3 regions of the Paenibacillus sp. sgz302148 genome follow, and region 2 is predicted to be linked to each of the others. Evidence: riboswitches for the same ligand, from Rfam matches in the RefSeq annotation. Region 2 holds a riboswitch; each other region holds the start of a gene.
What was found. A riboswitch is a leader RNA that binds a small molecule or an ion and turns the genes downstream of it on or off. The one in region 2 is predicted to bind cyclic di-AMP.

Region 1 (10,113 bases), on a different contig from region 2:
CCCGTTTGTTTGCCATATAAACGTATTTCGAAACAAACAACGCGAAATCGAATGGGGGTCAACGGCAAAAGGCATGACTTGGGGTTCAAATGCCGGAGGAGGGGCTGTTGGCCCTTGTTGTCCAGGTGGTGGAAATGCCATTAGGTGAGCTCCTTTCCTATCTAGGCTGATATAATGTATGACAGGATCGATTTATTTGATTGTGCGGATGCCTAGAGGATAGGAGTTTGATTGTGGAGTAGCCTGCTGCGGCAGCTACTCCGCTTTTTTTATCAAGCAGACTACAATGAAGGAAACCCATAGGGCACCTCGAAATAGTAGTAGAATTTGTTATAGAGCAATTAGAAAAAATAAATCTCTTCTCTTTGTTAAGTGATCGTTACGATATGGCATCTAATACATTAGCGTCGGAAAGGGAAGGGGGGACATTGAAATGGAAAAGAAGATAGAGCTTATCGTTGCGGATGAAACGACGGAGCATGAAATGGCCGGCCGCGCGCTTTCGGGCGATACGGAAGCGTTCGGGGAGCTGATTCAGCGGCATCGGGAGAAAGCGTTTCGCTTAGCGAAGACAATGACCGGGGACGATTGGCTGGCGGAAGACATCGTTCAGGAAGCGTTGATCAAAGCGTTCCTGCACGTCGGTAAGCTCGTCGACCCGAATCGTTTCGGAGGATGGTTCAAACAAATCATCCGTAACGAGACTTATATGAAGCTGCGACGCGGAGGCCCGTATTCCAAGGAGAGGCCGCTGACAAGCTATGCTTCGTTCGACATTGACGATACAAGCGCGCAAGGCAGCAGCGATGATCTCGAGAAACTGCTGCATCGGTTGGATACAGCTGCGGAGAAACGCGGCTCCGATAACGATCCGATACAGCATCTGCTTCGCAAGGACTCGATTCGGTTGATCCGTTCGTTGCTGCACTGCTTAAATGAGCGGGAACGAGGCATCTTTGAAGCGTATTTTTTCATGAATTGCTCGGCGGAAGAAATATCGGCATTGTTCAACACGACGACGGGAAGCGTGCATACTTATTTGCACCGTTCCAAAAGAAAGCTGCAAGACGTTGTGATGCGGGAACATCACAATTGGATGGCCGACACCAAGCCGTCGCCGCAAAATAGAAGGATGCTGGCCGCTCCGGTCGGGAAACCGGAATCCGAGATCACCTTCATCGATCGGCTGTGCAAAATGATGCAAAGCCGAGGCGAGCAGGCGACGGTTACGGATTGGATGGGACGCAGCGGTTTTGCCTTTCGCTTGAAAATATCGCAGAAAACGACGTATGCCGACGGCGTCTTCGTGTTCGATTGGAAGCAAGAGCTGACTCGTCTGCTGCTGGATTACGGATATGAGCCCGATTTTCTGGCCGGTCAGCTCGAAGGCTTGCCGATACCGCTTCACCCGGTGGCGATGCTTTATGACGTTATCCCTTACGATGTGGACACGGTTATGGCTTTTGTTCGCCATTCGATCGATCGGGGCAGTCCTGTGCTATTTTTCGATACGTATGTGGAGCGCCCCTTCGTTCATGAGTGGAATTTGATTTATGGCTACGATGACTTCAACCGAACGGTTGAACTGACTGATGTCCTCCCGCCCTATCGCAAAACGCTGCATGTTGAACAACTGGCTGCGTCGCCCTTACAGTTGCTTTGTTCAATACGAAAAACGAATCGCCCGGCAATTCGACCGGAACCGTTTCAAGCGATCAAATCCATGATCCGGTTCGCCAGGGAAGGGGACGGTTTCCGAGGCGATAACGTGCATACTTGCTATGCCCTGGGGCTTGACGCTTACGCTGCATGGATTCGCCACTTGAAGACCGGTCCGCGGCTCGCTAATTCGTACGGTCATCGTTACTTGGCTTCGGTATACGCGAACGCAAGGGCTTTTGCCGGAAAGTATGTCCGTTCGATCGAGATCGCAGGTTTTGCGGAGGAAATATTGGAGAAGGCGGCGGCTTACTTTGATCAATCGGCAAGTTTGCTTCGTCAAGTCAGTGCAATGAATCCGCTGCAGGATGCAACCGGAGCGAATTGGACAAAGGACATTCTTGATGAAACGACGATACTGCTCGACGCAGCCAGGCAAGCGGAGGATCGCGCCATCGAAATGCTGGAAAGCATTTGCGCGATGATGAATCCAATCCAATAACAGGAGGAACTCATGGATACCATTCAATTGACAATCATTACGCAAGCTAATGGAGAAGGACTGCAAGCGCTATTAAACAACGTCGAACGATTCGAAGCGAAGCGGCCGGATGCCCGCGTTCAGATCGAACAGGCTAACGGAAATTATGAGGTGCTCGAACGGATGAAAAGCAGCGAGCCCGGTGATCTCATCCATATGTCGGAAAGCGTGTTCGGTCCCTATTTACGCGATGGTCTTATTATCGATTTGATGCCTTATCTTAAGCAAGATGCGGAGATCTCTCCAGAGGACTTGTATCGAGGCGCATTAGCGGGGCCATCGTTCGATGGGAAACTGGCGGCTCTCCCTATGGATATTGCTCTGCCGTTCATCTTCTACCGCAAGAGCGCGTTTGCCGAAGCCGGCATTCCGGAACCGACGAACGACTGGACATTGGAGCAATTTAGGGAGACGGCATTGTTGCTGACGAAAAAACAACAATATGGATTTCGTATCCATATCGATATCGAATGGTTGGAGCCGTTCGTATTACGGGGAGGCGGCGCATATCTCTCCCCTGACGGCTCCACTGCGCAAGGGTACGTGAACGGCGAAGCGACTGTGGCGGCGATTCAGGAAATCGTCGATTGGTTCCGGCTGCACAAAATTACGCCGATGCCGGGCGACGCGGCGAATGTCGCTTTTAGCGACCGCTTTGCGATGGTCTTTGATTTTTCTTGGTGCATTCCGTATGTTCATCATAACCACCCCGGCGAATACGGAGCCGTCGGACTGCCTCATATGAAAGGCGGCCGCGATACGAACATGATGTATATGGGCGGATACGGCATTTCCTCCAAGTGCGGGCATCGTGACGCTGCATGGGCGCTGCTTAAGGAGCTTTGCGTTCCGCAGACAGGCAATCCGCTCAGTCAGCTGCCGGCTTCCAAATCAGCGGCCAGTCGGTTAGGCGCGGAAAAGGATCCCTTGATGCAACGTGCGCTTGCAGAACTTGATAAAGCGACGCAAAGCGCTTTTTACTTGAACCAAAAATGGAATGCCAACCGGCAAATCGTCAATCAAGACCTTAGGTTATTGATTGAAGAGGGAGCGGATGTGAGGATGACGCTGGACAAGTGGGCAACATTAATCGGATAATGCCCGGCAAATAACTCAAATAAGCTCCAACGCATTACATAGCTCTACCAGCTGGTGAACGCCGCGAAACTGATGCCGGATGCGCTCGTGGATGCTGAGGATCGCCTCTTCCGTCACTTTTTTCGCGTGCTCGATGCTTTGATGTTCGACAGCCTGGACGATTTCTTTCATGCTTTTTAAAAAATAGACGTTCTTGCGCAATGTGCGGATTAGCAATATTTTTCGAATGTCGGTTGGCGTGTACAGCCGGTAGCCGTTATCCGGATGGCGCATTGGCGTGAGCAAATCTTCTTTTTCCCAATGGCGAATGGCTGAAGTTGCGACACCCGTAAATGCCGCAGCTTCGCCTATCGTCATGGGGTTTTTTGGTTTTTTATTCGTCATGGATGACAATTCGAGATTTTGCAGCAGGTCAAGGGTTTGGTCCGCAGCGATTTTTTCCTGCTGAAGGTTCGCCTGTTCCTTATTGATGAGCCAAAAGGCGCCGTCCATGTCCGCATTCTGAATGCTGCGCAGAACCTCGCAGGTGACCGAAACTCCAAACCCGGGGAACATGGCGCGCAGGCAGCGGAAATAAGCCAAATGCACTTTCGTAAAAAGGCGGTATCCATTGTTCGCGCGAGCGGGGGCGGGAACGACTCCCCATGATTCATAATGACGTAACGCGCTCGTACTGATCTGAAGCTCTCTCGCAATCTCGATCGGCTTGAAGTATTCCATTGCCGGCCTCCTCCAAGGTTTTGGTTCGAACTGATCTTTTACATATAAGATTAAAGCTCCATGCTAAGGTTGGCAATAGCAGATAATTTATAATCCGGACCTATTCTTATAAAACCTTAGCACTTGCATGCATGTTATATAATAAGGTTGATTTTCCAAATAGGAGGAGTGCGGATGAGAGATTGGATTCAGATTAAGGGCGCTTACGAGAATAATTTGAAACATGTTTCGCTGAACATCCCGAAGTACAAGCTGGTTGTTTTAACCGGACCGTCAGGCTCGGGCAAGTCGACGCTTGCGATGGATACGCTGCAGCGGGAATGCCAACGTCAATACATGGAGTCGATGGGGATGGTGTCGGACTCCATCAACAAGCCGAAGGTGGACGCGATCGTCGGATTATCCCCCTCGATCAGCGTGGGCCAGCACGTTACGAACCGCAATCCGCGCTCGACGGTAGGTACGGTGACGGATATTTATACGTATTTGAGAGCGATATTTGCAAGGGCGGGTCATCGTCCATGCCCGTCGTGTGGAGTTATCGTTCCGCCACCGCCGGCAACCGGGGCGTCGCATTTCAGCATTTCCGACGAGGATGAGCACCAGTCGTGGGTCCAATGCCTGCACTGCAGCGCATCGATTGAAAAGCTGACCATGTCGCATTTCTCTTTCAATAAACCGGAGGGCGCATGCGAAACATGCTCCGGTCTCGGCAATGTCGCGACGTTGCGCATGGAGGCCGTATTCAATGAAGAGAGAAGCTTGCGCGATGGCGGAGCGCCTTTCTTGTACGACGCCATGGTCGAATATTATGCCAACATCTTGAAAGCGGCCGGCAAGCACTATGGATTTACGTTCGATCTCGATTTGCCGATCAAAAACTATCCTCAGCCGCAAAAAGACTTATTGTTCTACGGCGCCGAAAGCGAAGAGTTCACGCGGCATTATCCTGGCGTAAAGCCGCCGAAAACCGTTACCGCCGGCAAGTTTGAAGGCATCGTAACCGGAATATGGCGACGTTACAAGGAGAAAGGCGGGGAGGCCGAAAGCGGAATGAACGCGGCGGATCTGTTCCATCAACAGCAATGTCCGGATTGCCATGGCGCAAAGCTGAAGGAGACAAGCCGTTCCGTGCGAGTCGGCGATGCGGCGATTCACGAGATTGCGGATTGGCCGCTTGAGGATGTCTTGTCTTGGGTGTCTCGCGTGAAGATAGAGCTATCGGCCGAGAGTCTCGAGCTGCTCGAAACGATTGTAACGGATGAAATCCCATCCCGCCTGAAACGGATTCTCGATGTCGGCCTCGGTTATTTATCGCTGAACCGGCAGTCGGTCACGTTATCGGGGGGCGAAGCCCAACGTCTGCGCCTGGCATCGCTGCTTGGCTCCGGTTTGACGGGCGTGTTGTATATATTGGACGAACCGACTGCGGGGCTCCATCCGAGAGATACGGCGGGACTGATCCAGGTCCTCAAGCAGCTGCGTGATTTAGGCAACACGGTGCTCGTGATCGAACACGACGTTGAGATGATGCGCGCGGCGGACCACGTCATCGATATGGGACCCGGTGCGGGGAATACGGGCGGCCGGGTCGTCGGCGAAGGGACGCTGGAGGATCTGATGGCAGCCGCGGAGTCCGTGACCGGTTCGTACTTGCGTGAAGAAGCCGATTACAAGGTCAAGCGATTCCGGCGCCAAGGCATTGGCCGCTCTTTGACGGTTCGCAACGCTTATGCCCGAAACCTGAAGAACGTCACGGTATCTTTCCCGCTCGGATGCCTTGTGTCGATCACCGGTGTATCCGGGTCCGGTAAATCGACGCTGCTCTTCGACCTTCTGGCCGAAGGGGCGAATAACAACTTGCGGCCGGAAGGCTGCAGCGGGATCGAAGGCACGGAGGATGTCGGCAACTGGATTACGGTCGACCAATCGCCGCTCGGACGGATGCAGCGGTCGAACGTGGCGACGTATACCGACATCTTCACCGCGATGCGAAACTTGTTTGCCAGTTTGCCGGAAGCGAAGCGGCGTAAGCTTACGTCCAAGCATTTCTCCTTCAATACGCCGGGCGGCCGCTGCGAGAGCTGTCAAGGACTCGGCGTGCTGACGATGAACATGCATTTTCTGCCGGATATCGAAGTCCGATGCCCGTCATGCAAAGGCCGCCGTTTCCAGGAGGAGGTTTTGAGCATCAAGTATGAAGGCTATTCCATCTCCGATCTGCTGGATATGACGGTTCAGGAGAGCTTGGCCGTATTCGAAGGAAACGACAAGTTGGCGGATATGATCCGTTTGCTAAGCGAGGTCGGCTTAGGCTACCTCCATTGGGGGCAATCGGTGAGGACCTTATCGGGCGGAGAGGGCCAACGGTTAAGATTAGCTAAGGAGCTCGGCAAAAAATCAAAGAAGCATACGCTGTATTTATTGGACGAACCAACGACCGGCTTGCATCCCGCCGATGTGCGCCAACTGACGCTGCTTCTGGATAAGCTGGTGGACGCAGGCAATTCCGTAATTGTCGTCGAGCATAATATGGAGCTCATTCGGGAATCCGATTGGATGATCGACATCGGCCCTGAAGGCGGAGAAGGCGGCGGCACGGTCGTTGCGGAAGGAACGCCGGAGCAAGTAGCGAAGGTAAGGGAGTCATACACGGGAAGGTATTTGCGGGAAGCGCTTGGCTAGTCGATATCGAACGATGCGGATCAAAAAGCTTACCCTGAGTCGGGGTAAGCTTTTTTTCATATCGGCCATCAGTAGGCTAAGAGAAGCCGTCTCATTTTCTCATTCGTTAAGGCTTTGAAACCTGGATGGATGCCGTCATGCCGGCTTCCTTATGACCCGGCAAAGTGCAGATCACTTGATAATAGCCTGCTTTGTCGAAACTAACGGCCATGCTGTTCTTCTCCCCGGGTGCCGCGTGAATATGTACGTTTGTCCCGACGATTTCGAAGTCATGCTCCGCTTGGCCTGTATTTTCGAGTGTAATTTTGATTTTCTGGCCAACCGCAGCGCGGATAGATGTTGGTGAAAAAGAATATTCCGTAGCTTTAACAACAAGCTCTTCATCCACATGATGCGAAGCATCAGAGTGGTTCGATGAATGATCGTGAACGTGCCCAGACTGCCCGGTAGATTGCTCCGGAGGCGAAGAAGGCCGACCAAGATCCGAAGTTGGATGAATTGGAATGAATGTTGTGGAAATTAGAGACAACAAAATAAACAAAAACATAAAAATGGGCCTGGAAAAGAGAATTGACTTTTGCTTCAGAAAATCGCTTGTGACTTCCCCCTGCAGCATGAGAAATAACAAAAAAATAGCTCCGACGCAAAGAATGGATAGGATTCTAACCGTATTCCCCGCGAAGGAAGGAGGCATCATCACCATCAGCATCGTGCCCATCATACCTCCCATAATACCCGATAATAACCCGTCTAATATGGCTATCATACTAATAGGCGCCCCGGCTATGACCCCGATTGCACCCCCGATCAGCATGCTGAGAACCGTTGATTGAAAAAATAGGCCAGGTAACCATAAGGCAAACAAAACGCCTAGACCCAATCCAACTGTCATTCCTATCGTCATGGCAGCCATCATGCCGGCCATAACGGGCAACTGCTTACGAAAAGCAATGATAAAGCCTGTAATCCACACCGAAAGAATACCGTACAAGCTGCTATATATTACACTTCCCATGGTACTATGCCCCCTCACCCTATTAGTAATACAATATGGCTTGACCTACAAATATATGAATCGCTTGTTCATGATTTAAATTCGTCAAATTTGTGACATGGGCAGGAAAAAATCAACAAAAGTCGAACTTTGTAGACTGGCAGATTTTATTACATCATTTTGCCGAATCCCCGATAGGGGAGCGGGGGAACCATAACGGGTGAATTGGTCTCGATTCAGAGTGGCCATAGGGAACTTCCAACCGAACCCTCAGCTAACCTCGCAGGCATAGGAAGGAGACACCGTTGAAGAAAAAAGTATTCACGATTTTGCTAGGCACTGCCATGCTGTTCACCGTTCAAGCCGGAACCGTTTTTGCGGACGACTCGAAACTGGAACACGCGGTGAATGAAGTGCTGAACACCCCGTACAAATGGGGCGGCACGACAACGGCCGGTTTTGACTGCTCCGGCTTCATCTTGCATATTTTTAATCAATTCAACACGGAATTGCCGCGAACTTCGAAAACACAAGCCGACGTTGGCATAGAAGTTTCGAAGGATGAGCTTCAAGCCGGGGATCTTGTATTTTTTAATACGGACGGCAAAGGAATCTCGCATGCGGGAGTATATTTGGGGGACGGGAAATTTGCGCATTCCTCAAGTTCGAAGGGCGTCAGCATCAGCAAGCTTAGCGATACATATTACTCCAAACGGTATGTTACAGCAAGAAGGGTTGTTCAGGGCGAAGATTATGCGGCAATGATCAGCGATGAACACGAAAAGTAGGGCTGAGTCCATATCAGCCAAGAAGAGCCGGTTATTAGATATTGTCTAATACCGGCTCTTCTTCTTGCTCCGTACTTTTGACGGATGATGATGGTTGACTTGAAATGGATTTCATAAATTAACATGGAACAATGAAGTAAAATCGAATGCGAAAGATGCGGGCGTTGATTTTGGTTTGGCATTGTGGGGATGTAAAGATCATGAGCGCATACCGGCAAAATATAAGTTTGCGAAGCCTCAGGATATAATAAAGCTAAGCCATAATACGATCAAGGATTGAAAACCCGCGGTAGTGAATGGGCGAATAAAGCGCATGTCGAGTCTCAGGAATGAGGCTCTTTCTTTGTATATGCAGATCGTATGCTTATCTAATTTTATAAATATTTTGCATATAATCATTTCCATGCTAGCATGGGGAATGACGACAGAAAGGACGTGTTAAGATGAACTCGACGTATTGGCTTACAAATGCCCGCTTGGAGACAGGATACCGCAAGAGAGATGGAGTGATAGCAGGAACGGATACGGAATTGTTCCATTTGCTCATAGAGGACGGAGTGATTAAAAAAATCGTATCTGCGGATCAGCCTGTTGATGGCAGGTTGCCGAAGAAGGATGCCAAACAATATTTAGTGCTTCCTTCTTTCATCGAAAAACATTGCCACTTGGACAAAACTTTACTCGGCGACCGCTGGAGAGCCGTCACGCCGGTGAGTTCGATATTCGAACGTCTCGCGGAAGAAAAAGAAGTGCTCCCGAATTTACCTACTTCGACTCACGAACGTGCAGTCAACTATTTGGAAGCCTCTTTGCGGGCTGGAGCTACTCATATTCGCACGCATGTCGATATTTATCCGGAAGTCGGACTTGCCAATCTGGAAGAGGTCCAACAAGCGCAGCAGCTGTTTGAAGGGAAGCTGTCCTATGAAATTGTCGCTTTCCCGCAGCATGGGTTATTGCGATCGGAAGCGGGCGATTTGACAAGGGAAGCGGTTCGCAGAGGGGCGACCATTGTCGGAGGCGTAGATCCGGCTACCGTCGATGGGGATATGGAAAGATCGCTGCAGCAAATGATGGAGATTGCCGTGGAAGGGAATGCCGGCGTCGATTTACACCTGCATGATGCCGATCAAGTCGGAATTGCTACCATCAAGCGATTAGCCGAGCTTACCCGGGAAGCTAGTCTTCAAGGAAAAGTCGCCGTCAGCCATGCATTCAGCCTGGGGGATATTCCGTCCGATCAAGCCGCCGAAATGGCCGATATGCTGGCGGAGGCCGGGATCACCATTATTACTAGCGTGCCGCTTGCCCGCAAATTCCCGCCTGTTCGCTTATTGCACGATCATGGCGTATCCGTCGCCGTCGGGTGCGATAATGTGTTCGATGTATGGTCTCCGTATGGCAATGGAGACATATTAGAGCGAGCAGGGCGGCTGGGGGAAATTTCGAGATGGGTAGATGAACGCTCCTTGGCGCGAACGCTTGGGTTTATTACTGGGGGCAAGACGCCGCTTGATGAAGAAGGACGGCGGGTTTGGCCTAAACCCGGCGATGAAGCAAGCATTGTGTTTGTTGACGCGACTTGTTCCGCAGAAACGATCGCAAGAAGATCAACACGCATCGCCACC
Region 2 (10,113 bases):
GAAACGGCGCAGCGCCGCATCGTCCCATTCCTGGTTAATTTGCCGAAGCGTGTGCGCGAGACGATTCCCAAGCATGTCCTGCTCATGCAGCAAATCGCGGCATGCGGCTTGACCCGCTTGGTACAGCTCCAATCGCTCAATCAAGGCGGCTGCCGCCGGTTCGGCGGCAAGCAGCGCTTCATCTACGATGATCGCTTCAATCTCCGCCTCGGCCTTGCGCAGCGCATCTTCCAACCGTTGCAATTGCAGTTCGGCAAGTTCTTCTTCCTGCAGCATCGCATCCTGCCTCGCCGCTCCGTCTTCGGGAAAGCTCGCGAACACAGGCAGCTGTTCCAGCTCGCTTATCAGCTCAAGCCGCTGTACCCAATGCTCCCGGACAGCCACCGCCTTGCCGAACAAGACGGCAGCTTCCCGCAGCGCCTCAAGACGGTTCCTGGCCTCGGCGATCGATTGTTCAACCTCGGCAAGCGACCCGCTCTGCTCATTGAAACGTCCAAGCTTCTCCTTGCTGCGCCGGATGTCGGCTTCGGTTTCTTCGATCAGCCGCAGCGTTTGGTTGATATCCTGGTTTTTGCCGCGCGGCTTGAACAGCTGATCGAGCTCTGCCGCAAGCTTCTTCTCCGCATCGGCGATGGGAGCGCCCCCACCGATACCGGCGCTGTACAAATAACCGCTGATCTGCTCCGTCTGCAGCGTGCGGATCCCTTGCAGCTCGCTTAAGCCGATCGCGAACAATTGGCGGTACAGCTCCGGGGAAACGCCTCCCAGAAGATGCTCCAGAAGTTCGCGGCCGCCTATAGCGGCAGACGAGCGATCGACGGCGCCGCCGCCTCGTACGATCGACTCATCGTCCAACCGGGTAACGCGAACATCGCCGCCGGTTTTCCTACTCGAAGCACCGTCGTTCCTGTCGTACCTTTCGATCCGATACAAAGCTCCGTCCTGATCCTCAATATGGATGTATCCGCCGTGCACGCCGCCGCGGACGGGCTCGTACCGCTCCGTTACGTTCGCCCGTGTCGGGAACCCGAACAGCATCGTCCGGATGAAAGCCATCGTTGTGCTTTTGCCGGCCTCATTCCGGCCATAGAACAGCGTCACCGGCGCGCGGAGCTCTTGCTCCTGGTCGCGCAGCGCGCCAAAACCGCCGATATGCAGCTTGCGAATGTTCATCGTTCGTCACCGCCTCCGCCGAGCAGCAGGCCAACCGCGATTTCGGCCGCTTCGTTCAGCCATTCGCGATATTCCTCCGACTCTGGAACCGGCACGAATTTGTTCGTTTTCGGCTGCTGCAGCAATCCCTCCATCGCGGTTTCGACCAAGCTGCGAAGACGCGCGGGCTCGTCCGGCGCCGCCGTTCGCCGCGCCACGCGCAGCAGCTCGCCGATGAAGCTGTCCTGTTCCAGCAGCTCGTCCATCTCGATCGGATAACCGGTCTTGGCCTCGATGGATTCCAGCCACACGAACGGAGCTTTGCCGTCCGTTTCACGCAGCGCCGCCTGATCATCGCGGTGTGTCGAAGCGAGCTCGTGCAGGAACGCAGGCTGTCGCAAACGCTCGTGGAGTTCGCCGCGTCCCGTTAACGTCAATCGGACGACCACAGGTCGACCCTCCGCCGATTCTTTGACAAGCTCCAGCCTATCCTCAAGGGCATTCTTCAACGCTTGTTCGCTAACCAAATCTTCGATCGGCATTTCTTCATGAAACCAGCGAATATCGTCGGTCGCATGGAAAGTCAGCTCCGTCCGGCCCGATTCGTACACATCGACGACGTAGCAGCCTTTAGCCCCGGTCTCGCGAACGCTTCGGCCTTGCGTATTGCCGGGATATACGATCCACGGCCCGTCATGCACGATCACGCGCGTATGAATATGCCCGAGCGCCCAATAATCGATCGGGCCGACCGCAAGCTCCTGCTTCGTGCATGGCGCATAGTTGTCATGGTTCGGATCGCCGGTTGCGTTCGCATGCAGCAGCCCGATCCGGTACAACGATCCGTCCGCTACTCCCGCCTTATCCAGGATGCGCTTCGCCAAGTTGTTCGTCACCGCCGCGGTCGGGTATGAAATCCCGTAAACGCGCGCGAGCGGCGTTCCGTCCTTGCGGCGGACGATACGCTCCTCGGCTTCCGCGGAACCGAAAAAATGCACCGCCGCTGGCCAATCGAGATGCGCCCGCGTCCCGCTTTCGGGATCATGGTTTCCGCATACGACGAAGGCCTGTATGCCGTTTGCGGCAAGCCGCTCCATCCCGCGCTGAAACCGAAGCTGCGCGCGCAGCGAACGGTCCGCGAGATCGTACACGTCGCCGCTGACGAGAACAAAATCGACCTGCTCCCGTATCGCGAGCTCGATCACGTTCCCGAAAGCGGCGAAGGTCGACTCGCGGATACAATCACGAATCGTGGGCGGCACGTGGGCCATTCCGCGGAACGGGCTGTCCAAATGCAGGTCCGCGGTATGTAAAAAACGAAAACGGTTCAAGCGTGCTCCCCTCTTTCACCTGAACGCCGTGGCATCGTTTATTCCCGGTATTCGATGTAAATTTTTTTCAATTGTTGAATCACCCGATTGAGCGAATAGGCTTTCTTCGCTTTGTCGGAGGCGGCGCGCGCCAAATGATAGCGGTAAGCCGGGTCGGCGATCAGCTGCTCCAGCGCATCGCACAGGGCATGTTCGTCCTCCGGCGGCACAAGCAGGCCGTTGATGCCGTTTTCGATTTGCTCGGAGACGCCGCCTACGTTCGTTCCGACGAGCGCGAGCAGGCATAACGCCGCTTCCGCGAACACCGAGCCGAACGCCTCCGCGCGGGAAGGCAAAACGAAAATATCGAAGAACGGCATGAATTCTTCGGGGTGCAGCATGTATCCGTAAAAAATCGTGTCCTCGTACACATTCAGGTCGCTTGCCAGCTTCTCCAGCTCTTCCCGGATCGGCCCGTCGCCGATAATGTGCAGCACATATGGAACGCCGCGGCGTTTCAGCTCCGCGCACGCTTTGATCAGAACGTCAAGACCTTTCGCAGGGACAAGCCGGCACACTGTAATCAACTGGGCCACTTCATTGTCGTGCGGGATCGGCCGAAACCGCTTTTCGTCGTAACCGTTCGGTATGACCGTGACTTCGCCTGGAGCCCGCAGATGCTGGGACAAATAATCCTTGAACGAGTTAGAGACCGTAACGATCCGGTCGACCTTGGCTTCGATTTCGCCGTAAATCGCGGATAAAAAACGATGCTCCGGTCCGCCAGGCGCGATTTTGTTATTCAGTATCAATTCGCGCTCGTAGCTGGAGTGAATCGTAATCAATACCGGCGTATCCGGAAATACTTCCTTGATCGCCAGAGCGGCAATGGGATGGTGCGCATGAATGAGATCGTAGCTCTTCTTGAGCCGGAGCTTCGTCCACCATACATAGTCGCGGTAGGTCTGTATATATTTGTCGACCGTCGCATTTCCGGCGAACGGCCGCCAGTCGAACGTTGAGAATTGTACTTCTTCGGTTCCTTTGCCGCGCACGCGTTTGGGCAGGGAGAACAGCTCCATGTCCCAGCCCAGCTTCAGGAACCTTTCTTGAATATAGGGAACCATGGAGGAAACGCCGCCCGGCTGCTCGGGCGGAAAAAATAACGCCTGTAAAATGTTCAAAGGAATCGGTCCTCCTCGAAGGATTAAAAGTCTGAAATTTCCGGAGGCAACTGCAAAAAGTTCATACGGAAGCACTAGCTTCGCTTCTTTTCGCGCCGTAGGTTTTATGATACACTAGAACATATGTTTCTGCAAAATTTTCCGAATATGTACAACATCCCGTATTCATCAGGAGATTAACCTATGAACATTGCGCAACTGCTGGCAGGATCGCATGGGCAAATGTTTGCGTCTTCCTGCATCATCGTCATTTTGCTGCTCATGCTGATGATGTCGCTCAGGCTTTATTTCAACCGGCGCAAGAAGGCTTATTTGTCATTGATTATCGCCCTCATGCTTATTATCGCACAGCACGGACTCAACATCTACATGGCGATCGGGAGCGAGCCCGCCGGCCTGTTGATCGGCGAGATCAGCCAATTCATCAAGAGCGTATCCTTCATTATGATGAATATGGCGATCTACCAGCTGTATAACCCGACAAAAAGGCGCGCCACCTCATATTTCGTTTTATTCATGTTCGTAGCGCTTATTATCGGCGCCGCGCATTATATCGACGCGATTCGAACCGAAACAAGCTATAGCGGCATCGGCCAGAGCTTATATCTTTTCGTTCTGATCGGCATCGCTTACATGATCGTTACGCCGTTTATCGGACAGCACGGCAAATACCGTACCGCCTTGGTTCTCTATACTGCGGCGCACGGTGCGTACGTTGCCAATATGCAAATGTACCACGCCGATAACCAGGCGTTGTCCGTTGCCGAGCATGTTTTGCCGATACTGTACTATACGTTCATGTTTCTTATTTTGTTCGACCGCGTTGTGGAGCTCATGCAGGCCGTTTACCGGTCTTCCATAACGGACGGGCTGACAAGCCTGTACAATCGGCGATTCTTCTATAATCGGACGGCACATCACATTTCGCAGCAGGGCAAAACTTCGGTCATCTTCTGCGATATCGACAATTTCAAGAAGCTGAACGATACGCAGGGCCATCACAAAGCCGACGGTGTTCTAAAGCAGGTCGCGGCTATCATCGCGGAGGAAACGGAGGGCATCGGCATTCCCGGCCGTTACGGCGGGGAGGAGCTGGTGGCGCTTCTGACTGATCCGAAGGCCGATGCGGCTAAAGTAGCGGAATCGATACGCAGTCGCGTTGAATCCGAATCGATCGTCACGATCAGCGTCGGATACAGCACGTACAAGGCAGGGTTAACTGCCGAGGAATTGATCAAGCAAGCGGACGCCGCAATGTACGAGTCCAAGACAACCGGCAAGAACAAAGTAACCGGGTATTCCGCAAGGAAGAAGAAAGAACATGCAGGCTAACAGCATTTGCATTAACGAAGAACAAATATTTGTTCGAGGTCGGCTTCCAGCGCATGACACAACCGTTTCGCGGCGGCCGGCCCCACTGACTTCGCGGCACGCTCCAGCAAGCTGATATACCCCCGGCTAAGCCCCGTTCGTTCGGCCAGCTCCCGCTGCGTCATTCCTCGGATCAATCGGGTTTTGACAAACTCGTCGTTTACGTAAATTTTCATCTACACCGCCCCTGTTCCCATGCTGTTCCCATTATAACCCACTTTGTTTGCTTTTGCAATCATTTTTGTTCGCATTTGCAATCGACGAGAGAATGCTGGCATTCGGTTCTATGGCGGCATTGTTTCGTGCATGACATCGTGGTATGATGAGGATGTTTACGAATGTTTACTTTTGTATACTCTGGCATACGGAGGGATGTCCATGTACTTTTATAACCAATTGAAAGACATCCGCAAACAAAAGGGTTTCACGATACGCGAGGTCGCTCACCGTTCCGGCGTTTCCGCCGCTTATATTTCGCAGCTCGAAAACGGCAATCGAGGCATTCCGTCACCCGACATTATTCAGAAGCTATCCGACGGATTGAATGTTTCCTATACCGAACTGATGAAAGCCGCAGGTTACCTGGAGGATCGACCTTCTGCCCCTTCATCGTCCGAACCGATTAATTTGCGCCGGTTTATTATGAATAACAATATGATGCTGGACGGGATCGTTTTGACGGATGAGGACAAGGAATGGATCGGCCACATGCTCACCGCGTTATTCTGGAAAAAACAGCAAAGCGAAGATAATAAGAAGGGCTATTAAAAAACCTCTCGTTCCCGGCATAACCGGTTTCGAGAGGTTTTGTTTGATCTTGCTTACGTTTACAAAACACGCTTCGCACCTATGTATTTGGGGCCCCAATAACCGCCGGACAAGCTTTTGATCGCTACTCCGTCGTCCGTTGCCGATATAAATTGATTGTTGCCGACAAAGATGCCGACATGTGAAATGGTGCTGCCCGCGGCGAAAAATACAAGATCGCCTTGTTTCAATTCGGATACGGATTGGCTCAGCTCCGCGTACATTTGTCTCGATGTTCTTGGCAGGCTGATACCATGCTTCTGATAAACGAATTGCACAAAACCGGAGCAATCGAAGCCGTTCGGGCTCGTTCCGCCCCATACGTAACGTGTTCCCAAGTAATTGCTTGCCAATTGTAGCAACTGCTGCTGCTTGCTTACTTCCGCCTTCTGCACCAGCTTCTTCTTGTCCGCTTCCGTCCATAACGGCTTATGTTCCCCGCCGTCGGTAGAAATCATCGCGAGTTCGCTGTTTTCGTTCCACTTGATGTCCACGCCGCCGATCTGCGAGAAGAAGCGAACCGGAATGTACACTACTTTTTGCGTTAGGTCGATGCGGTAGTCGAACGTCACTTTGCTGTCGTTCACAAGGGCATAGTTATCGCCCGTTTTCATGATGACGGATTGGTCGTCCTTCTTCATGATCACTCGTTTTGCGCCGCTGTCGTCCGCTTCCCATTGAATCGTATAACCGAGACTCTCCGCCGTAATTCGGAAAGGCACCTGCAATTTTTCGCTGCTGTCGATATACGCCTCGGTGTCGGACGTATTCATGAGCGAATCGTTGACCTGTACCTTGACGCCGTAAATCGGCTCCGCTGCGTACGATTCGGATGTGGCAAACAAGCCGCCTGCAAAAATTGCGCACGACAAAACAACTGCTTTGGAAAAAGTATTCAATTTGTTCCTCCTTGGTGCCTCCGAGGTTAGTTGACGGATTCGGGAAGAGGTATTCCCTAGCCTGCCGCTTGAACATAAACGGCAAACATTCACCCCAATAAAGAAGTCCCCCGTACCAGAACTTGTGCTGCTCATGGATTCGGCAATTTTTTTGACACTTCGATATTTTAGCACTATATTCCTTCTCGATCAACGCCTAATGATGTGACAATTGCTTACAATCATTTGGCAGGTCTATCGTTTAAGCCTTTGGGCATAAACCGGTTGCCATCCCGCTCTACCCCGTACGATATCGTCTGAAGGTGGCGAAGTCGGTTGTCCACCGCGGTTTTCCCAAGCTTGACCACTTGATTGTCACGGATTTCATATGGCGAAAACTGGATTCCGATGCTGCCGCGATCCAGGACTAATGATAGCAAACCTGTCTCGGCCTTCGCCTTCCGAACATAATTCGGGAACAAAAAGTTGCCGATGGAATATGCAATCGGTTTGCCGCGATAATATTCGAAGCCCTGCAGCGCATGCGGATGGCTGCCGATGACGGCATCCGCGCCTGCATCAATGATCTCCTTGGCGAATTGCCGCTGCCATGTCTCCGGCCGATGATGTCCGGCAACGCCCCAATGAATGTACAATAACAAATAATCGCAGCCTTCCCGTTCCCTGCGAACGGCTTGGATGACTTTATGCTGCTCGTAAGCATTGGCAATGCCTGCCCGATTAGGCCCCGCAAACCACTCCCCTGTCGGCAGAAAGCGGGAGACAGCCATAAATTTAACCTGATATCCGCCGATCGCAAATGTTTTTCCCGCATAAGCTTCCGCTTCGTTATGCCCTCCGCCTACATACGGCAAACCATAATGGTCCAGATGTGCGAGCGTATCGGAGAACCCTTGCTGCAGAAAGTCCATCGTATGATTGTTCGCGATCGATACCAGGTCGAAGCCGGCATCCTTTACGCCTTGCAGCGCGATCGGATCCGCGCTGTAGTTGTATATTTGATTCGTATCCTTGCGGGTGCGATTCGTCACCGAGGTTTCGAGATTCATAAAGGCAAAATCCGCCTGCTGCACTTCGCTCCTTACTTGAGTGAACGGAAATTGCGGCCCATTCTTGCGAATAGCTTCTTTAACGGAGCCGTCCATCATGGCGTCTCCGGCAAAGACGATGCGAACAGGGCGATCATTGCTTGCAGCCATGGCGGCATCAGACTGTACCTGGTACCACCCGCTGAATAACACTCCAATCAGTATGCCGATTCGGATCCCAATAATGAACGAGAGCCCCCTTTCGTAAAAACTTTATATAGCATCTGCACTGGCCGAACATATCATACGATTTTTTGCTGCAAACCTCAGTATGGTATAATAAGCCACATTGGAGATGAGAAGAAAGGCGGACGCTATGAAGGAAATCGTTTCATTAACGGGAATTAGCAAATCGTATCAAGGCACAATCGTGCTCGACGATATTTCACTCACGTTGCTTCGCCATGATACGATCGCGCTGCTTGGCGCTAACGGCTCCGGGAAAAGCACGCTGCTCCGCATCGTCGCAGGATTAACCGCAGCGTCCCGAGGGTCGCGACGTGTCTTCGACGCTTCCGCCATCATCCGGTATGTCCCCGATCGATTTCCGAAAATGAGATTTACCCCTGCGGAATATTTGTACCGATTGGGCCGGATCCAGGGCATGCAGCAGCATGCGCTGGATGAACGGATTGGCGAGCTTTTGCGGTTATTTCGCCTGGAAGGGACCGGCCGGACGTGGATTCGCGACTTTTCCAAAGGCATGCTCCAGAAGGTGGGTATCATGCAGTCCATATTGCTTAAACCCGATCTGCTCATATTGGACGAGCCGTTGTCGGGTCTGGATATCGCCGCTCAAGGTGAATTCATCGAGCTTCTGCGCGAGTTGAAGCTTCAAGGCATCGCGATGATCTTCACTTGCCATGAACCTGAGCTAGCGGAGGCGATCGCCACGAGGCGGCTGACCTTAAGCCAAGGCAAGCTGCATGAAGCAGACCGGCCGATAATCCATATGGCACAGCATCGTTCGATTTTCGAACCGTATGCCGTCATACACGCCAAACTGCCGGACCAAGCCGCCGAGATCGCCTTAAAATCGATGCCGCATATGCGGAGTTGGGAATACCTTGACGGCTTGGCGATCATGCATGTCCTAGCGGATTATAGCGATGCGACGATTGCAGCCATTCTGCAGATGAAAGGCTCAATCATATATATGAGCAAGCAAAGCGAGGAATCGGCATCATGATGAAGCTATGGCGCATCATTCCGCTATTGGCCGTCGATTACGTTCGTTCCTACCGTTATTTCGCATCGTATCTGTTCTATGTCGTCATCGTTCCTATATTGTATACGTATAAGCCGAATCCGGTATTAAGTTCTTATGCGATAAGTTCCGCCTTATTGTTCGTGGTAGCGGCTTGGCTCGGGTTCGGCTATGTACGTAACGAAGACGAAACGCAGGAACAAGTGACGTATTTGCATGTGCAAAATCCAATCTTCTATTTTATAAGCAAAATATTATTTTTGTGGCTCGTATCGTTCCCGCTTGCGCTCTATGCGATCGTGTATCCGATCGTATTCCAAATGTTCGACCGGCCGGTCAGGGCTGGCGATCTGTTCGTGGCGCTGTCAAGCCATGCCGGCCTCGGACTGCTCGGCATCGCCCTCGCCCTGCTGCTTCATCCGCGGCTTATCGCAAAAACCAGCACGGCCGTCAGTTTGTTGTTCTTGATCTTGATTGTATCGTTGGCGCAAAAAGGCATTACGGATGCTTGGCTGCCGGAAGCGTTCCAGGCGGCAGGATTGCTCATCCCGCCTGTCGGCAGCTTGATGCATGCGCTAAACAGCGACACCGAGCTGACCGGCAGTACGTTTGCCCTCATCATGACTAGCCCTTTCATATACGCCACGATCGTATGTGCCTATTATGTGAAACGGATGAAAGACAAATTGTTTTAATTGTTCAAAAATGAATTCCCGCAACACGAAGGAGCCTGTACATGATCTTATTGCCCGAACCTTATGTTGAACGAATCAAAAATCAGCTTCATGAAGAAGCCGAACAATTTTTGCAGAGCTACCGCGAACCGAGGACGTATGGATTGCGGATCAATTCGCTCAAAATATCCGAAAGCGACCAGGCAACCGAAGAGCTGAAACAGCTTTTTGACTTAACCCCGGTGTCCTGGTGTCCGACCGGTTTCTATTACGACGAGGCGGCCAGACCCGGCAAGCACCCGTATCATGCCGCGGGCTTATATTACATCCAAGAGCCTTCCGCCATGTCGGCTGCCGAGCTGCTTGACCCGCAGCCGGGCGAAGTCGTTCTGGATTTGGCCGGAGCGCCCGGCGGCAAATC
Region 3 (10,113 bases), on a different contig from region 2:
TTGTCGGTTCACTGATCTCCGGCATAGTCGGTATCGGCGGTTCGATCATCAAATATCCGATGCTGCTATATATTCCGCCCGCGCTCGGCTTTATCGCTTTTAGCGCGCAAGAAGTTTCCGCGGTTAGCGCGGTGCAGGTATTCTTCGCAACGCTGGCCGGCATGCTTGCTTTTCGGAAAGGAAAGTACATTCATCTGCCGCTTGTCTTATCGATGGGCATTCCCATTCTGCTTGGCAGCTTCATCGGCGCCTTCGGTTCGCAATACCTTCCCAATGGGGCGATTAATATGACTTACGCCGTGTTGGCGCTAATCGCGGCGTTCATGATGTTTATGCCAAAGAAGGGAGACGAGCTTGTAAGCGGAGAACTGACGTGGATTTCCTTCAATCGATGGACCGCGGTTGCGGCCGCGTCGATTGTCGGGATTTTGTCCGGCATCGTCGGCGCTGCGGGAGCATTCATTACGGTACCGATCATGCTGGTCGTCTTGAAAATTCCGACACGGGTCGCTATCGCTTCGTCGCTTGCCATCACGTTCGTCTCCTCCATCGGTTCCACCGTTGGTAAAGTTATGGGCGGGCATTTGCTGCTCATTCCGGCCGCCGCAATGATCGTGGCGAGCGTAATCGCTTCGCCGATCGGGGCGCATATCAGCAAAAGGCTCAATACGAAGGTGCTGCAATGGATCCTAGTGCTGCTAATCACGGCAACCGTAGTGAAGATTTGGTGGGATATTCTGATGGGATGAAACGATTCATTTTATAAACGGGAGGAAATCAAAATGACATCATTACAAGCAAATCAAACGTTGGTATGCGAAGGGCTCGCGTGCCCGCTGCCGGTCGTCCGCACGAAGAAGGCGATCGACGAAATGCAGCCGGGCCATGTACTTGAAGTTAGGGCGACGGATAAAGGCTCGGTGGCCGATTTGAAAAGCTGGGCCGGACGGACGGGACACGAGTATATCGGACTGATCGAGACAGACGGCGTGTTCCGGCATTATATACGCAAGGCGGAAGCCGAGGAGATGAGGGAAGAACGTAAATTTCCGCACACAGTCTCCAATGAGGAGGCCCACGGCCGTGACGCTAACATTCTTGTCCTCGATGTGCGCGAACCCGCGGAATATGCGTTCGGCCACATTCCCGGCGCGATATCGATCCCGCTGGGCCAACTGGAGGCGCAGTGCGGCAAGCTGGATCCGGAGCACCACTATTATGTCGTATGCCGCACGGGCAACCGAAGCGATATGGCTTGTCAGCTTCTAGCGGAGAAAGGCTTTAAGCATGTAAGCAACGTGTTGCCCGGCATGTCGCAGTGGAACGGACCGATGGATCAGAATTGATCCGCAAGCGGGTCTGTTGCGAAGTAAGATTTTAAAACCAAGGAGGAGTTACCGATGGCAATAAGGCAAATCAACGCGCGGGAGCTGCATCAGCTTATCAATGGCACCGGCGGCGCGTTCATTCTGGACGTACGCAACGAAGAAGATTTCGCCAACTGGAAAATCGAAGGTCATCAAGTGCGCTCCGTCAACATTCCGTATTTTTCATTCCTCGAGGAGGACAAAGCGGTACTGGAGCCGCTGCCGAAGGATGAAGAAATGGTCGTTGTTTGCGCCAAAGGCGGATCGGCGCAATTCGTAGCCGAAATGTTGGATGCGAAAGGTTACCGCGCCGCGGTACTCCTGGACGGCATGCTGGCATGGAGCCAATTCTATGTTCCGATGGAGGTTGCCGCGAACGAAAAGGTTCAAGTGCTGCAAATCAATCGGCTGTCCAAGGGCTGTCTATCCTATGCCGTCATATCGGGCGGTCAAGCGATGATTATCGACCCGAGCCATCGGATTGAAGAGTATATCCGGTTAGCCGAGCAGCATCGGTTCATGATCTCCCATGTGGTCGATTCGCATTTGCACGCCGATCATATATCGGGCGGAGCCGCGCTGGCCGCGCGAACAGGAGCCGTCTACTTGATCTCCTCCGGAGAAGTGAAAGGGACGAATCTGAACTACGAGCCGCTCGAAAATCACGCTTCCATCCGCATCGGCCAAGTGGATGTCGAAGTACTGGCGCTCCCCACGCCGGGACATACGCCGGGTTCGACGTCATTTCTGGTTGACGGGAAGTATTTGATGTCCGGGGATACGATTTTTGTCGGCGGATTGGGGCGTCCCGACCTTGGAGGCAAGGCCGAGGAATGGGCGCATGATTTGTACGATACCGTATTTCGCCGGATCAATACGATGCCGGATGACGTGCTTGTCCTGCCGGCGCATTATGCGGACATCTCGGAAATGAACGGCGACGGCATCGTCGGCAGAGCGCTTGGCGATATCCGGGAACGCAACGACATCATGCGGAACGAGGACAGGGATGCCTTTACGGAACAGGTTGCGGGTGCTGCATCGACGGAGAAGCCGCCGAACTTCGAAGATATTATCGCGATCAATCGCGGAGAGCTTCAAGTCGAGCCGGAACGCGCCGTAGAGCTGGAAATCGGTCCGAACCGCTGCGCCGTTCATCATCATGAATAACGATAACCACTATTAGGAGGCTGAACGAGTATGAAAGCAAACGTAACGATAGACGCCAAAGGACTGGCTTGCCCGATGCCGATCGTCAAAGCGAAGAAAGGCATGGACTCGCTGCAATCGGGGGAAATCATGGAGCTGCTCGCGACGGACAAAGGCTCGGTCAACGATTTTCAGGCATGGGTACGCCAGACGAAGCACGAGATGCTGGAGCACAAAGAGGTCGATGGCGTATACGTGTTCTACGTGCGAAAAGCGTGACCGGAACCTGTACGGACAACCTGTATTCGAAGCGCATTACGCGCTCATCCGCTGCCGGCGGCCTGTCGCAACGGCCAGCAGGCCGCCAAGCTATCGTTTTTTTTGCGCGCAATATATACGGTTACGTGTATAAGTACTATAATCGAAAGGGGAAACTGCTCCAAGATGGAAACGAACAAAGAGAAAACGACCATTGTTTTGTTCAGCGGAGATATGGATAAAGCGATCGCCGCTTTTATTATCGCGAACGGGGCGGCTGCTTACGATCATGAGGTGACGATCTTCTTCACCTTCTGGGGACTGAACGCGCTTCGCAAAGACGAGCCTGTGCAAGTGAAGAAAGGCTGGCTCGAGCGGATGTTCGCTAGGATGATGCCGAGAGGAGCGAAGCGGATGGGCTTGTCCCGCATGAACTTCGGCGGCGTTGGTCCGAAGCTGATCGGGCACGTGATGAAGAAGCATAATGCGCTTAGCCTGCCGCAGCTGATCGAGCTTGCACAAGAGATGAACGTCAAGCTCGTCGCGTGCACGATGACGATGGACTTGCTCGGCTTGCAAAAGGAAGAGCTGCTGGACGGCATCGAATACGCGGGAGTCGCGGCTTATCTCGGCGATGCAGCGGAGGCCAAGGTGAACTTGTTTATATAAGGTGAGCATTCGGAGAAGGGAGGTCGGTCCGGCATGAAATACGATGAAGACGTCAAACGGCGGCTGCGGCGCATTGAAGGTCAAATTCGCGGCGTGCTCAAAATGATGGACGAGGAAGCGAACTGCAAAGATGTCGTCAGCCAATTGTCCGCCGTCAGAAGCGCATCCGACAAAGCGATCGCGTACATCGTCGCCGTGAATTTGGAGCAATGCATCCTAGAAGAGCAGCAAGCGGGCGGCGATACGAGCAAGCTGGTCGCGCAAGCCGTCGAGCTGCTCATCAAGAGCCGGTAGCCGACCTTGCCGGTGTGGCGCCCCTTCAGCCGACATGAAGCGGCCCCTTTGGCTCGGCCCAAATCACGCTCAAACACTTGACTGCCATGCCATGTTCCGGTAAGATGAAAATACGCTTAATTTCCGGTTATTCAATCGGAAAGCGGGGGAACCATTCTTTTGGGGCGAATCATGAATTCATGTAGGGGACCACTTTCCCAAGCCCGACAGCTAACCTCGTCAGCAGTAGGTGGGTCACAGTTGCATGTTCAATTACACTTTAGCTGACCCGTGTATTCGGGTCTTTTTGCGTTCAATTGACCCGATTGCAGCGATCTTCAGGATGCTTTATAGCGTCTTGACTTTCGCCGCATGCAGGGTCATTTTTGTTTTTCCCGCAACTATGATCTATCCGTAAAGGAGGGATATCCACGCTTTATATCACTTGAAGAAGTCGTGACACTATAACCATTCAAGGAGGATGAAAGCATGGCGCAGCCAAAGTACATTACGAACATTGACAAAATTACCGAAATTCCCGAGCGTGACCGAATTAAGCTCAAACAGATTACCGAAAAATTCGTGTTCCGGGTCAACGACTATTACTTGAATCTGATCGATTGGAGCGATCCGAACGACCCGATCAAAAAGCTGATTATTCCGAATGAAGGCGAATTGTCGGAATACGGCAGATGGGACGCTTCGGACGAAGATACGAATTACGTCGTTCCCGGTTGTCAGCATAAATATAAAACGACCGCTTTATTAATCGTCTCCGAAGTATGCGGGGCGTACTGCCGGTATTGCTTCCGCAAGAGGCTGTTCCGCAACGACGTCAGCGAAGCGATGTCCAATGTCGATCCGGGGCTGGAGTACATCGCGAAGCATAAGGAGATCAACAATGTTCTGCTGACCGGCGGAGACAGCCTGATCCTTTCGACTGCGAAGCTGAAGGGCATATTCGAGAGGCTGAGAGCGATCGACCATGTGAAGATCATTCGGTTAGGCTCGAAAATTCCGGTGTTCAACCCGATGCGGATCTACGAGGACAACGAGCTGCTGGAAGCGATTCGAGCTTACTCCAGCGTAGACCGCCGCATTTATGTGATGGCGCACATCAACCACCCCCGGGAAATTACGCCGGAAGCGAAGCGGGCGTTTGATGCGCTGCATCAAGCCGGGGCTATCGTCGTGAACCAAACGCCCGTTTTGCGGGGGATCAACGACAATGCCGCCGTACTCGGCGAATTGCTGGATAAGCTTTCGTGGGCCGGCGTAACGCCATATTATTTTTTCATCAACCGTCCGGTTGCCGGAAACCGCGATTTTGTCCTGCCGCTGGAACGGGTTTACCGTCTCGTCGAAGAGGCGAAGGCCAGAACCTCGGGTCTTGGCAAGCGGGTCCGATTGTCGATGAGCCATACGTCGGGCAAAATCGAAATACTCGCGATCGAAAACGGCAAAGCTTATTTGAAATACCATCAATCGAGGGACGACCAATACGGGAAGTTTATGATTCTCGATTGTCCGGCGGATGCCGCGTGGTTCGACGATTTGCCGGGCAGCGAGAAGTACTGGCAGAAGCCGAAGAAGAAAAACGAGCTGATAATTTCCGTGAACGAACTGCCGAACCATCCGAGGCAGAAACGAGTGGCGCGAGATTGCTCCGCAGGCTAACGCGGCGGGGGCTCGGCAGCTAACAACATCGCTGTGAAGAGGGGAATCCATGAGCCGAATTGATGTCATTCGCAAGCGCATCGCCAAGCAGCATTACGCAGATTCCGGCCACATGGCGGTGGACGACATCCAATATTTAATGGATGAGGTCCAGCGTTTAAGAGGCGCCCTGGAAACGATCGTGGGGGAAGGTTATTTCTCCAGCGATGCGGAGCATTGGATGGCGTACAAGCGAATTGCGAAGAAAGCGCTGGAGCAGCGGTAGCCAGCTTTTTTAGAAGGAAATGTTTATGATCCAACAGGGAGCATCCATTCTGCGGAATGGGTGCTTTTTGTATTCGCAGGGTCATTCATCGTACGAGCGGGCCCATACAAATTTTGGCCGAGAACATTTTATCGGATGAATGGAAATCGGGGGAATACTGAACGATGACGAGGGCTTATTTTGCCGAATTACGATACATAGACGTATCACAATTCAAATAATACGTCATATACAAGGATTTACACTTGCATTAATACATCATATATAAGTATAATACAATCATCAAAGAGAAACGTGAGTCATATTTCTCGAACACCTAGGAGGGATTTCGATGACAGGAATAGGTATTAGCGGTACTGGACGTATTGGACGGTTATTAATCCGGAGCATGTTCAAATCAGATCATCTCGTGAAATATTTGAAGGCGGTAAACAGCACCTATCCGGTCGAGACCATCGCGCATTTGCTGAAATATGATTCGGTTCACGGAACATGGGATGCCGACATCGGTGTAGAGGACGGCAAACTGCGAATTAACGATCGCTTAATCGAATTCGTCAGCCAACGGGAGCCCGAGCTCATCCCTTGGGCGAAGCTGGGCGTAGATCTGGTGATGGACGCCACCGGTAAATTCAACGACCGCGAAGGCGCCAAGCGGCATATGGCGGCAGGTGCCGAGACCGTTATCATTACGGCTCCGGGCAAGCAAATGGACCTGACGGTCGTAATGGGCGTAAACGAGAAGCAATACGATCCGGACCGGCATCGTATATTGTCCGCCGCATCTTGCACGACGAACTGCGTTGCGCCGGTGCTGAACATTTTGGACGACGCATTTCAAGTGCGGAACGGCTGGATGACGACCGTTCATTCGGTGACGTCCGACCAGAACCTGCTGGACAATCCTCACAAGGATTTGCGAAGAGCGCGTGCTTGCACGCAGTCGATCATTCCGACGACAACCGGCGTGCGCAAGGCGCTTCAGGATGTACTTCCTCATCTTGCCCCCCATATCGAAGGATTATCCTTGCGCGTGCCGACGCAGGACGTGTCCTTGGTGGATTTGACGGTGGAGGTCGAGAACGAGGCGACGATCGAGGAAATCAAGCAGGTTTTCCAAGCCGCAGCTACCGGGAAGTTCGCCGGGTATGTCGGATATTCGGAGCAACCGCTCGTTTCCGCCGATTTTGTCGGCAATTCGCATTCCGCCGTCATTGACGGTTTGTCGATCATGAAGCATGGCCGGCAGATCAAGGTTCTGGCTTGGTACGACAATGAATGGGCGTATGCATGCAGAGTCGTCGGTCTTGCGAATTTGGTTGTTGATAAAGCGAAGCAAGCGGCCAGAGATGCGGTGGCAGTTTAAGGCTTATTGGAATGATTGATCAAGCGGATGGAGGAGCAAGCAGATGGAGGAACTTAGGTTGGAACGCAAAAAGGATATACAGGCAGCTATTCCGGGCTCTTCGGACATCCATGTCAATTTGCCGGTGCCGAAGCTGATTGAAGCCGCAATTCGGCGAGGCGAAGGCCGTCTTTCGTCGACGGGGGGACTGCTGGTATCGACCGGACAATATACGGGACGTTCGCCGAAGGATCGATTTATCGTGAAGGACTCATCGGTTGTCGATCATGTAGCCTGGGGCACCGTCAATCAGCCGATTGCGCCTGAACGCTTCGACAAGCTATATCAGCGGGCGCTGGCTTATGCTGCCGATAAAGAGCTGTTCGTATTCGACGGTTTCGCCGGAGCGGACGTACAATACCGGATGCCGATTCGGGTCGTTAACGAATATGCTTGGCATAATTTATTCGTCCATCAGATGTTTATACGTCCGACGGAAGATGAGCTCGGGGCGCATAAACCGGAATTCACCGTCATGGCGCTGCCTGGACTGGAAGCCAATCCTGCCGTGGACGGGACGAACTCCGAAACGTTTATTATCGTTTCCTTCGAGAAGAGAGTCGTCCTGATTGGCGGGACGCAATATGCGGGCGAAATGAAAAAATCGATATTCAGCGTTCTGAATTATTTGCTGCCCTTTAAGGGCGTGTTCCCGATGCACTGCTCCGCCAATGTCGGCGAAAGCGGCGATGTTGCTTTATTCTTCGGTTTGTCCGGCACGGGCAAAACGACGTTATCCGCCGACCCGGATCGCCGTTTAATCGGCGATGACGAGCACGGCTGGTCCGATACGGGCGTCTTTAATTTCGAGGGCGGTTGTTACGCGAAGACCATCGGATTATCGCAGGAGAAGGAGCCGCAAATTTGGGATTCGATCCGGTACGGCACCGTGCTTGAAAATGTCGTTGCCGACGAAACGACCGGGCTTGCGGATTACAGTGACGGCTCGCGGACGGAAAATACAAGAGCGGCGTACCCGATCGACTATATTCCGAACGCCGTTATTCCCGGCATTGCCGGCCATCCGAAAACGATCGTGTTCCTGACGGCCGACGCCTTCGGCGTGCTGCCGCCCATCGCGAAGCTGACGAAGGAACAGGCGATGTATTATTTCTTATCCGGCTATACGTCCAAGCTGGCGGGCACCGAGCGCGGCATTACGGAGCCGGAGGCGACGTTCTCCGCCTGCTTCGGGGCGCCGTTCCTGCCGCAAGCGCCGAAAGTATATGCCGACCTGCTGGGCGATAAAATCGATCGGCATGGAGCGAGTGTCTATCTCGTCAACACGGGATGGTCCGGCGGCGGCTACGGCACAGGCAAGCGGATGAACCTTGCGTACACCCGGGCCATGGTCTCCGCGGCGATCGACGGCTCGTTGGAACAGGCGACTTATACGGCTGACCCGGTATTTAATCTGATGATACCGGATCAGGTGAAGGGCGTGCCAAGCGAGCTGCTGAATCCGCGCAGCACATGGAAGGAGCAGACCGCATACGATCGGGCGGCCGGTATGCTTGCGGAGCGGTTCTCCGCTAACTTCGAGAAATTCGGCGACGTAAGCGAGGAGATCCGCAAGTCCGGACCACGGACGATGATTATACGTTAAAAATGAAATCCCCCTTGAATGCGATTGGTCAAACGATCGGCTGTTCAAGGGGGATTTTCGTAGTAGATTCGATTCTTAGCAGGCGCGGCTCTTCAGTCAGCCGTGCCACGATTCAGCTTAGAAATGTTCTTCGACAAACTTGCGCTTTCTGCCCGTCAACAGATAAAGGGTAGGCACGAAAACTAACGTCAACAATGTCGAAGTCGTTAAGCCGCCGATGACCGTGATTGCCAAGCCTCCGGAAATCAAGCTCGTCGTCGAGTGAGACAACGCCAGCGGCAGCAGCGCCAAAATGGTGGCGAAAGCGGTCATCAGTATCGGTCTTAGCCGCGTTTTGCACGCCTCGATGATCGCTTCCTTCAGCTCCATGCCGGACTTGGCGTTCCGTTCGACGCGATCCAGCATGACGACCGCATTCGTCACGACGATGCCGACGAGCATCAGCATGCCGATCATCGAGCTCATGGACAACGATTGGCCGGTAATCAGCAGGGCGCCAAACGATCCGATCGGAACAAATAATAACGAAGACAAAATGATCAGAGGTGTCCGCAACCCGCCGAACGTAACGCTCATGACAAGGAAAACGAGGCCGATCGCTCCGGCCATGGCTAGCAGGATGCTTTGGAATCCGCTTTTGATCATCGACAGTCCGCCGCCGTATTTCACTTCCACATTGGCAGGAAGCGTCAAGCCGTCGATGTCCTTCTGCACTTCTTTCGTGATCGCGGCCGTATTCGAGCCTTTGACCGTTCCGCTAACTTGGGCATACGTTTTGCCGCTGTCATGGTTAATGGAGATGGGCGCCGTTCTTTCGCTAATATCGGCAATTTCGCCTAATTTCTTCTTGCCGGATATTGTCGGGATGATCACGTTCTCGAGTTGATCTTTGGTGTTGATTTGCTGCTTATAGGAAAGCGTCAAGTTCCATTCCTTGCTGTCCAGCGTATAAGTGCCCGCATCGATCGGCCTCAATTGCTCGCTGACGGCTTGCATGACCTGAAGATAGGATACGCCGGCGTCTTTGCCCGCTTGATTGATCGTCAGCTCCCACTTCGGAGTCACATCATTCAAATTGTTCGTTATATTTTTCAAATCGTCCCGTTGCTTCATCAGTGCTTCCACTTGACCTGCCGCCTTGGCTAATGCCTCCATATCGGCGGAATACAGGCTGACATCGATATTGTTGCCGGATGGCGGTCCCTGGGATTGCGATTCCTTGATGGCAACCTCCGTATTCGGAACGATTTTGTTAACGGAAGCCGTAATATCTTTGGTCGCGCGGTCGATTAAAGCGTTTGTATCGGTTCCTTCTTTGAGCGTCACGGTGTAAGTCGCTTTATTGGCGGGAGTTCCTGCTGAGAGCCCTCTTCTGCCACTTCCCCCCATGCCGATGGACAGTTGGTAATTGTCCACCCCTTCAACCGCCGCCAAATAGTTGTCG

Region 1: another riboswitch for cyclic di-AMP. It lies ahead of AC0LWM_RS31350 (C40 family peptidase); the one in region 2 lies ahead of AC0LWM_RS00035 (C40 family peptidase).
Region 3: another riboswitch for cyclic di-AMP. It lies ahead of AC0LWM_RS19720 (KamA family radical SAM protein); the one in region 2 lies ahead of AC0LWM_RS00035 (C40 family peptidase).

Annotation. Positions count from the first base shown of each region.
Region 1 is NZ_JBVYOJ010000037.1:1,759-11,871, reverse strand. Features, by position in the region: partial or broken gene AC0LWM_RS31380 (transporter) at 1-126, opposite strand, end outside; gene AC0LWM_RS31375 (RNA polymerase sigma factor) at 434-2,161, shown strand; gene AC0LWM_RS31370 (extracellular solute-binding protein) at 2,174-3,298, shown strand; gene AC0LWM_RS31365 (TioE family transcriptional regulator) at 3,314-4,018, opposite strand; gene uvrA (excinuclease ABC subunit UvrA) at 4,193-6,703, shown strand; gene AC0LWM_RS31355 (cupredoxin domain-containing protein) at 6,810-7,718, opposite strand; cyclic di-AMP (ydaO/yuaA leader) riboswitch at 7,869-8,001, shown strand; gene AC0LWM_RS31350 (C40 family peptidase) at 8,003-8,485, shown strand; gene AC0LWM_RS31345 (amidohydrolase) at 8,929-10,113, shown strand, end outside.
Region 2 is NZ_JBVYOJ010000001.1:466-10,578, forward strand. Features, by position in the region: partial or broken gene AC0LWM_RS00005 (AAA family ATPase) at 1-1,173, opposite strand, end outside; gene AC0LWM_RS00010 (metallophosphoesterase family protein) at 1,170-2,483, opposite strand; gene AC0LWM_RS00015 (glycosyltransferase family 4 protein) at 2,522-3,646, opposite strand; gene AC0LWM_RS00020 (GGDEF domain-containing protein) at 3,830-4,978, shown strand; gene AC0LWM_RS00025 (helix-turn-helix domain-containing protein) at 4,990-5,193, opposite strand; gene AC0LWM_RS00030 (helix-turn-helix domain-containing protein) at 5,396-5,785, shown strand; gene AC0LWM_RS00035 (C40 family peptidase) at 5,845-6,723, opposite strand; cyclic di-AMP (ydaO/yuaA leader) riboswitch at 6,724-6,878, opposite strand; gene AC0LWM_RS00040 (CapA family protein) at 6,945-7,922, opposite strand; gene AC0LWM_RS00045 (ABC transporter ATP-binding protein) at 8,128-9,000, shown strand; gene AC0LWM_RS00050 (hypothetical protein) at 8,997-9,713, shown strand; gene AC0LWM_RS00055 (RsmB/NOP family class I SAM-dependent RNA methyltransferase) at 9,755-10,113, shown strand, end outside.
Region 3 is NZ_JBVYOJ010000013.1:64,028-74,140, reverse strand. Features, by position in the region: gene AC0LWM_RS19750 (sulfite exporter TauE/SafE family protein) at 1-749, shown strand, start outside; gene AC0LWM_RS19745 (sulfurtransferase TusA family protein) at 783-1,346, shown strand; gene AC0LWM_RS19740 (MBL fold metallo-hydrolase) at 1,401-2,537, shown strand; gene AC0LWM_RS19735 (sulfurtransferase TusA family protein) at 2,568-2,795, shown strand; gene AC0LWM_RS19730 (DsrE/DsrF/DrsH-like family protein) at 2,961-3,443, shown strand; gene AC0LWM_RS19725 (metal-sensitive transcriptional regulator) at 3,477-3,737, shown strand; cyclic di-AMP (ydaO/yuaA leader) riboswitch at 3,841-3,976, shown strand; gene AC0LWM_RS19720 (KamA family radical SAM protein) at 4,206-5,393, shown strand; gene AC0LWM_RS19715 (hypothetical protein) at 5,443-5,658, shown strand; gene gap (type I glyceraldehyde-3-phosphate dehydrogenase) at 5,990-7,024, shown strand; gene pckA (phosphoenolpyruvate carboxykinase (ATP)) at 7,068-8,669, shown strand; gene AC0LWM_RS19700 (efflux RND transporter permease subunit) at 8,787-10,113, opposite strand, start outside.